2 regions of the Arthrobacter sp. NPDC056691 genome follow, and region 2 is predicted to be linked to the other one. Evidence: predicted binding sites of a transcription regulator. Region 2 holds the regulator's gene; the other holds the start of a gene.
What was found. Region 2 encodes HrcA, which represses chaperone genes, less so after heat shock. Its sites were predicted from a motif close to TTNGCACTCGNNNNNNNCGAGTGCNAA; they were not measured.
Positions count from the first base shown of each region.

Region 1: a site for HrcA is predicted at 1,366-1,392, ahead of ACFRAU_RS06780 (FmdB family zinc ribbon protein). Genes of this name have one in related genera too.

Region 1 covers NZ_JBHTXX010000005.1:153,282-156,682, reverse strand. The annotation lists gene galU (UTP--glucose-1-phosphate uridylyltransferase GalU) at 1-640, opposite strand, end outside; gene ACFRAU_RS06785 (5-formyltetrahydrofolate cyclo-ligase) at 729-1,340, shown strand; gene ACFRAU_RS06780 (FmdB family zinc ribbon protein) at 1,489-1,767, shown strand; gene cpaB (Flp pilus assembly protein CpaB) at 2,006-2,752, shown strand; gene ACFRAU_RS06770 (hypothetical protein) at 2,918-3,169, opposite strand; gene ACFRAU_RS06765 (AAA family ATPase) at 3,166-3,401, opposite strand, start outside.
Region 2 covers NZ_JBHTXX010000017.1:82,055-85,455, reverse strand. The annotation lists gene ACFRAU_RS14820 (16S rRNA (uracil(1498)-N(3))-methyltransferase) at 1-30, opposite strand, end outside; gene dnaJ (molecular chaperone DnaJ) at 33-1,157, opposite strand; gene hrcA (heat-inducible transcriptional repressor HrcA) at 1,216-2,229, opposite strand; gene ACFRAU_RS14805 (DUF3097 domain-containing protein) at 2,443-3,297, shown strand.

The DNA of each region.
Region 1 (3,401 bases), on a different contig from region 2:
GCACATAGCGGCCAATGACAGCCAGGTTGGAGGGCGCCTCGTCCACGTCCGGCTTCTCCACCAGCTTGTTGATCCTGACGAAGCCTTCGCCCTCAATCTCGGAGATATCAGCACAGCCGTAGGCGCTGATCTGGGACGGCTCCACCTCGATGAGGGCCACCACGGAACCGCCGGTTTTGGCCTGCACGTCGATCATGGTGCTGAGGAGCTCGTCGCGGGCATCGATGAGGTCATCACCGAGGAGGACGGCGAACGGCTCGTAACCCACGTGCTGGCGGGCGCGCAGCACCGCGTGGCCAAGGCCCTTGGGGTCACCCTGGCGGACATAGTGGATGTCGCCCAGGTTGCTCGCGGCCTGGATCGATTCCAGCTTGGCGGTGTCCCCCTTGGCCTCCAGCGTCGCTTCCAGGGCCGGGACGCGGTCGAAGTGGTCCTCGAGCGCGCGCTTGTTGCGTCCGGTGATCATCAGGACGTCGCTCAGGCCCACCTTGACGGCCTCCTCGACGACGTACTGGATGGCCGGCTTGTCAACCACCGGCAGCATCTCCTTGGGCATGGCCTTGGTGGCAGGCAGGAACCTGGTGCCGAGCCCAGCAGCGGGGATTACGGCCTTGCGGACTGAACAATTAGTGGAAGTCACTGGTCTAATCTATCCGAGGGAACATTCATACGGTAAATGCTTCCGGCAGCGGCCCGCCCGCCTGCCGCTGCGACAAAGGATGACATCCATGCCAACAGGGACCATGCCGTCGAAGGACGGGATCCGTTCGCGGCACCGGCAAATCCGGGCCACGATGACAGCAACGGACCTCGCAAATGCCGGCGACGGCATCGCAACCCATGGCCTGCCCTGGGCCGAGGCCATCGCTGCCGGCAAACGGGCCACGTTCACCGCTTACCTCGGCGTTGACTTCGAACCGCCAACCCTCCCGCTGCTGCACGCGCTGCATGAGGCGGGTCACAGCATCCTGCTCCCGGTGTGCGAACCGGACCGGGAGCTCAGCTGGGTCTTCTGGACCCCGGAGAGCGAGTTCATCCGCAGCAGGTACGCGCCCATTCAGGAACCGGACGGTGAGCGACACGGACTGGACGCGGTGCGGACTGCGGCCGGGATGTTCATGCCGGCAACGGCCGTTGACCGCAGCGGCAACCGAATCGGACAGGGCGGCGGCTACTACGACAAGTTCCTGGCCGCGGCCAACGCCGGCGGCCTGCACCTTCCGAAGGCAGCCATCATCTACGACACCGAACTCCTGCCAGCCCAGACCATCCCGGCTGAAGACTTCGACCGCCCCGTCGAGGCAGTGCTCATGCCCTCCGGGCTGGTAGCCTTCGCGTGACCTCGCCCGGGGCGGGGTGCTAGAATTGGCACTCAGGCCCTGCGACTGCTAATGGAGTCATTTCCGCCGCGGTGATCCGTCAAGGAGAAACCGGGAAACGAAGCCAGGCAGCACGGGACCTGTCGTTTGTCCAAGAGGAGGATCTACAGTGCCCACGTATGCCTATGCCTGCAAGGATTGCAGCCATGCCTTTGACATCGTGCAGTCGTTCACCGACAGCACTCTGACGTCCTGCCCCGAGTGCCAGGGCACGCTGCGCAAGAAGTTCAACAGCGTGGGCGTGGTCTTCAAGGGTTCCGGTTTCTACCGGACGGATTCGCGCGATTCCAAGGGAAGCGCCGTCTCGCCCTCCCCCGCTGCGTCAGCCCCGGCCGCTCCCGCATCCTCTGCTTCATCCGCTGCCCCGGCAGCTGCAGCCGCGAGCTAATCGGGTTCCCGCGGCACCTGCCGCCTTCAAACTCAAAAGAGTCCGGCCGGGTTTACCGGGCCGGGCTCTTTGCTTTAGTCGGGTAACCCGGGGCTTGCGTGTCCCTTCGTGCGTGCAGGTGCCTAACTCTCTGTTCGCGCTCGGGCCAGTCTCCCGGCGGGCTGTGGAGGCGCTACTTTTTCCACATACGGCTGCCCGCACCTGTCGCGGCCCAACGGACGGCCCGTAGCGTGGCGGCATGCCAGCTACCGGAATCTTCCCCGCAAGGGCATCCCGCCCGGCCGCTCGTCCCGGGCGCCGCAACGCATTGCCCGGTTCTGCCGTCCGTCCGCGCCCGCGCGGACGGCGCTTCGCGGGGTGGCTGAACCGTAACCGCCGCCTTGCCGTGGCACTCCTCCTTTGCGCGGCCGCGGGGATCGCCGTCCACCAGCTGACTCCTGCCCCCGCCCAGACCGTGGGTGTCCTGGCCGCTGCCCGGGACCTTCCGGCCGGGGCGAACCTGACGGGCAGCGATGTCAGGACCGTCAGCGTCCCGCCCGCCATGGTGCCGGACGGGAGTTTTGACGACAGCAGCGGAGTGGACGGCAAGCAACTGGCAGGGCCGCTTCGCCAGGGCCAACTCCTCACCGATGCGCAACTGGTGGGGCCAGGCCTGCTGACGGGAGCGCCGCCCGGATCCGCTGCGGTGCCGCTGCGGATGGCGGATCCGTCATCCATCCAACTGGTATCCCCCGGACAACTTGTGAACGTGGTCATGACAAGCGGCAACGGCTATGAGCAGGCGTCAGCGTCGAAGGTACTGGCCAAGTCCGTGCCTGTCCTGTGGACCTCCGGCCAGGAAGGCCAGGGCGGCCAGTGGCTTGCTGCCGGGGACTCGGACGGGCTGCTGGTAGTGGCCGCCACTCCTGCGCAGGCCAGTGCCTTGGCGGGCGCGTCAACCCAGGGAAAACTGTTTTTCGTCCTGGTGGGATCCGGTGCCCGGTGAGCGAGCCCGTGCGGGTTCCGTGCCCCGGGCAAGTCCTCGGGGCTCTGCGAATCCCCTGCGCTTTGCCAATCCTCGGGGCTCTGCGAATCCCCTGCGCTTTGCCAATCCTCGGGGCTTTGCCAATCCTCTGGCCTTTGCGGATCCTCGGCGTGTTTGCCGGGCTGCTCAGCCCCAGTGCGGGGGCCTCTGCTCCTTCAGCCACGCGTCGTGGTCGTTGCCGGATTCTGCGTCGCCCCAGGTGCGCGGGTCGTCCTCGGCCGCCGTCTTGGGGACCACCCCTGTCCGCTCCTGCCCGCCGGCTTTGGCGCGGCGGCCCTTTGCGGACTTCCCCGGTGCCGCTGCCTGCACGTTTTTGCGTTCGGCCTCGGCTTCGCGTTCGGCCCCGTCTTCGCGTTCGGCCCCGCCGTCTGATGTCACAGCGGGCCCTCCTTCCGTTCCGTGGCCAGCCCGTCCGCGCCAGCCTCAGATCCGAAGCCTCCGCCGGCGTCGGGCGCGCCGGAACCAGAGGCCCCCTGGTCCGTTCGGCCAGGGTATGCCCGATCAGTGTCTCCCTGATCGGTGTCCTCCTGATCCGCCTCTGCCTGATCAGTGTCCCGCTGGCCAGCCTCTGTCTGATGGATGTCGGTTTTGTCCGCATCCAACGAGACCT
Region 2 (3,401 bases):
GGCAGGGGTGAAGAATACGGCGTTGCTCACCGCTACAGGTTACCGAGGCGGTCCCGCAGCTTGGCGAAAACGCCGCCGCTGGCCGCCAGCTTGCCCTCGGAGAACTGCTCGCCGCGGAGCTTGGCCAACTGCCGGAGCAGGTCTTCCTGGGCGGGGTCGAGCTTGGACGGCGTTTCCACCTGCAGGTGGACCCTGAGGTCACCGCGGCCATAGCCCCGCAGATGGGTAACTCCCAGGCCGCGGAGGGTGATGATCTCGCCGGACTGGGTGCCCGCCTTAACGTCGATCTCCTGCTTGCCGTCGAACGTTTCCAGGCTCAGTTCGGTGCCGAGGGCGGCGGCCGTCATGGGAATGTTCAAAGTCGCGTGGAGGTCGTCGCCCTCGCGGATGTAGGTGGAGTCGTTGTTGACCCGGATTTCCACATAAAGGTCGCCGGAGGGGCCGCCTGCGGGGCCCGCCTCGCCCTGCCCGGAGAGCTGGATCCGGGTTCCGGTGGCCACGCCGGCCGGCACCTTGATGGTCAGGGAGCGGCGGCTGCGGATACGGCCCTGGCCGCTGCACTCGTTGCAGGGGTCCTTGATGACCGTCCCGAAGCCCTCGCAGGAACCGCACGGCGCGGCGGTCATGACCTGGCCGAGGATGGAACGGACCGCCCGCTGCACCTGGCCGCTGCCGCCGCAGATATCGCAGCGTTCCGGGTGGCTACCCTCGCGGCAGCACGAGCCTTCACACGTGGGGCAGGTGACGGCTGTGTCCACTTCCAGCTTCTTGTTGACGCCGAAGACGGCATCGCGCAGGTCGATCCGGACGCTGATCAGCGCGTCCTGCCCACGGCGGACGCGGGACGCGGGCCCGGATGTTCCGCCCGCGCCGAAGAAGGTGTCAAAGATGTCCTGGAACGCGAAGCCCTGGCCGGCGTAGCCGCCGCCGAAGCCGTTGTCGGTGCCGTTCTCATTGCCGGTGGTGTCGTAGATCCTGCGCTTCTGCGGATCGGACAGCACCTCGTAGGCGTGGGTGACGGCCTTGAAGCGTTCGGCGGCGTCTTCCCCGGGGTTGACATCCGGGTGGAGGGAGCGGGCCAGCTTGCGGTAGGCCTTTTTGATCTCCTCGCCGGTGGCTTCAGCGGAGACTCCAAGAACGTCGTAGTGGCTGCTCAAAGTTCGTATCTCTTCCTGGTTGTACTGCCTGTGGTCAGAGGATGTCCGGGTCGTGCGGTCACGGGCCCAGAATCCTCGAAAGGTAGCGGGCCACCGCGCGCACGGCGGCCATGGTGGTGGGATAGTCCATCCGGGTGGGGCCAAGGATGCCCACCTTGGCGCTGGCGTCGGGGCCGTAGCCGGTGGCCACCACCGATGCCTCGGCCAGACCGTCGTAGGGGTTTTCCCGGCCGATGCTCACGGCCACGCCCCGCGGGTCCTGGGCCATGTCGCTCAGGAGCCGCAGCATCACCACCTGCTCCTCGAGGGCCTCCAGAACAGGTCCGATGCTGAGCGGAAAGTCCACGTTGGAGCGCGCGAGGTTGGCCGTTCCCGCGAGGACCATACGGTCTTCCCGGCTGTTGTGCGCCAGGCCCTCCAGCCCCTTGCCGAGGGCCATGGCAATGGGGCGCTCGGCGTGCGTGCAGCCGGCCACGACGGCGGCCAGGTGCTGGGGCAGGATGGCCACCGGCGTTCCGGCCACACCGGTCAGGAACCGGGTGCGGAGTGCGGCGAGCGTGTCGTCTGACAGGTCCTGTCCGGCGTCGACCACTCGCTGGTCAACCTTGCCGGAGTCGGCGATCAGCACGATCAGCACCTTCCGCGGCGCCAGCAGCACAAATTCAATGTGCCGCACCACGGCGCGGCTCAGGTGCGGGTACTGCACGACGGCGACCTGGTTGGTCAACTGGGACAGGAGCCGCGCCGTCCGGTCCAGGACGTCGTCAAGGTCCTCTGACCCCTCGAGGAGGGTCTGGATGGCGCGCTTCTCCGCCGGGGACAACGGCTTGACGGCTGAAATCTGGTCGACGAACAGACGGTAACCCTTGTCCGTCGGAATCCTGCCCGCGCTGGTGTGCGGGGCAGTGATAAGGCCCTCGTCCTCAAGGGCCGCCATGTCGTTGCGGATGGTGGCGCTGGATACGCCCAGATGGTGCCGTTCCACCAGGGCCTTGGAGCCGACAGGTTCGCGGGAATGGACATAGTCCTCCACGATGGCGCGCAGCACCTCAAGCTTCCGTGGTTCGCTCACAGTCCACCTCCTTTTGGCCTTGACCGCGCCGGGCGTTGATCCTGCCCGTAAACGCTGTGGTTAGCACTCGACATGCCTAAGTGCTAACAAGTCTAATATGAGTCGCCGCGTTGTTAGCATTGGTACCGCTCCGGGCGAAATTCCGGGCGCCTGTCCCCCGGCGGTATGCCCGCGGCCGGAGCGGCTCCCTCCTAGTGCAGAGCGGTGAACGAAATGCAGTACCAGACCTGGGGCCCGCAGGAGATCGCAGCGCCCGCCAAGAACAGCCTGCCTGAGGTTCCTGTGGAGCGCGGCATGGTGCTCGAGGACGTCCAGTCCGGCTGGGTGGGTGCGGTGACCCGGGTGGAGAAGTCCGGCGGCATGCACGTGGTGGCGCTTGAGGACCGCCGCGGAAAGTCCCGGTCCTTCAAGCTGGGTTTCGGATTCCTTTTGGAAGGTCAGCCGGTACGCCTGATGCCGCCGGCGCCCAAAGCGAAGCCCGCAGGGCCGGGCACGACCGGCCGGACGGCGTCGGGTTCGGTGCGGGTGGAAGGGCAGCGCGCACAGGTGGCCAAGGCCAGCCGGATCTGGGTCGAAGGCAAGCATGACGCCGAACTCGTGGAAAAAGTCTGGGGCGACGATCTCCGGGTGGAGGGCATCGTCGTCGAACCCCTGCACGGCATCGATGACCTGGCGGCGGCCGTTGCCTCGTTCCGCCCCGGACCCGGCCGCCGGCTGGGCGTCCTGGTGGACCACCTGGTTCCCGACTCCAAGGAGTCGAGGATCGCCGACGCCGTCATGTCGTCCCCCGGCGCCGCCGGGAACGTGCTGATCGTGGGCCACCCGTACGTCGACGTCTGGCAGGCGATCCGGCCGTCGGTGCTGGGCATTCCGCAGTGGCCGGTGGTGCCGCGCGGCACGGACTGGAAAACCGGCATCCTCGCCGCCTTCGGCTGGCCGCACGCGACCAAGGAGGACATCGGCCTCGGCTGGCAGAAACTCCTGGGCGCCGTGCGCACCTACGCTGACCTTGAGCCGGCCCTGCTGGGCCGGGTGGAAGAGGTCATCGATTTCCTAACAGTTCCATAGCTACTGCCCCGCGATTGGGCGTTGAGCCCGCGATTGCCCTGACGGCCCGGTATCCTTGGTAGGGCGTCACCGCACTGCGGCCCGGGCGCCGTATCAAAGCACTA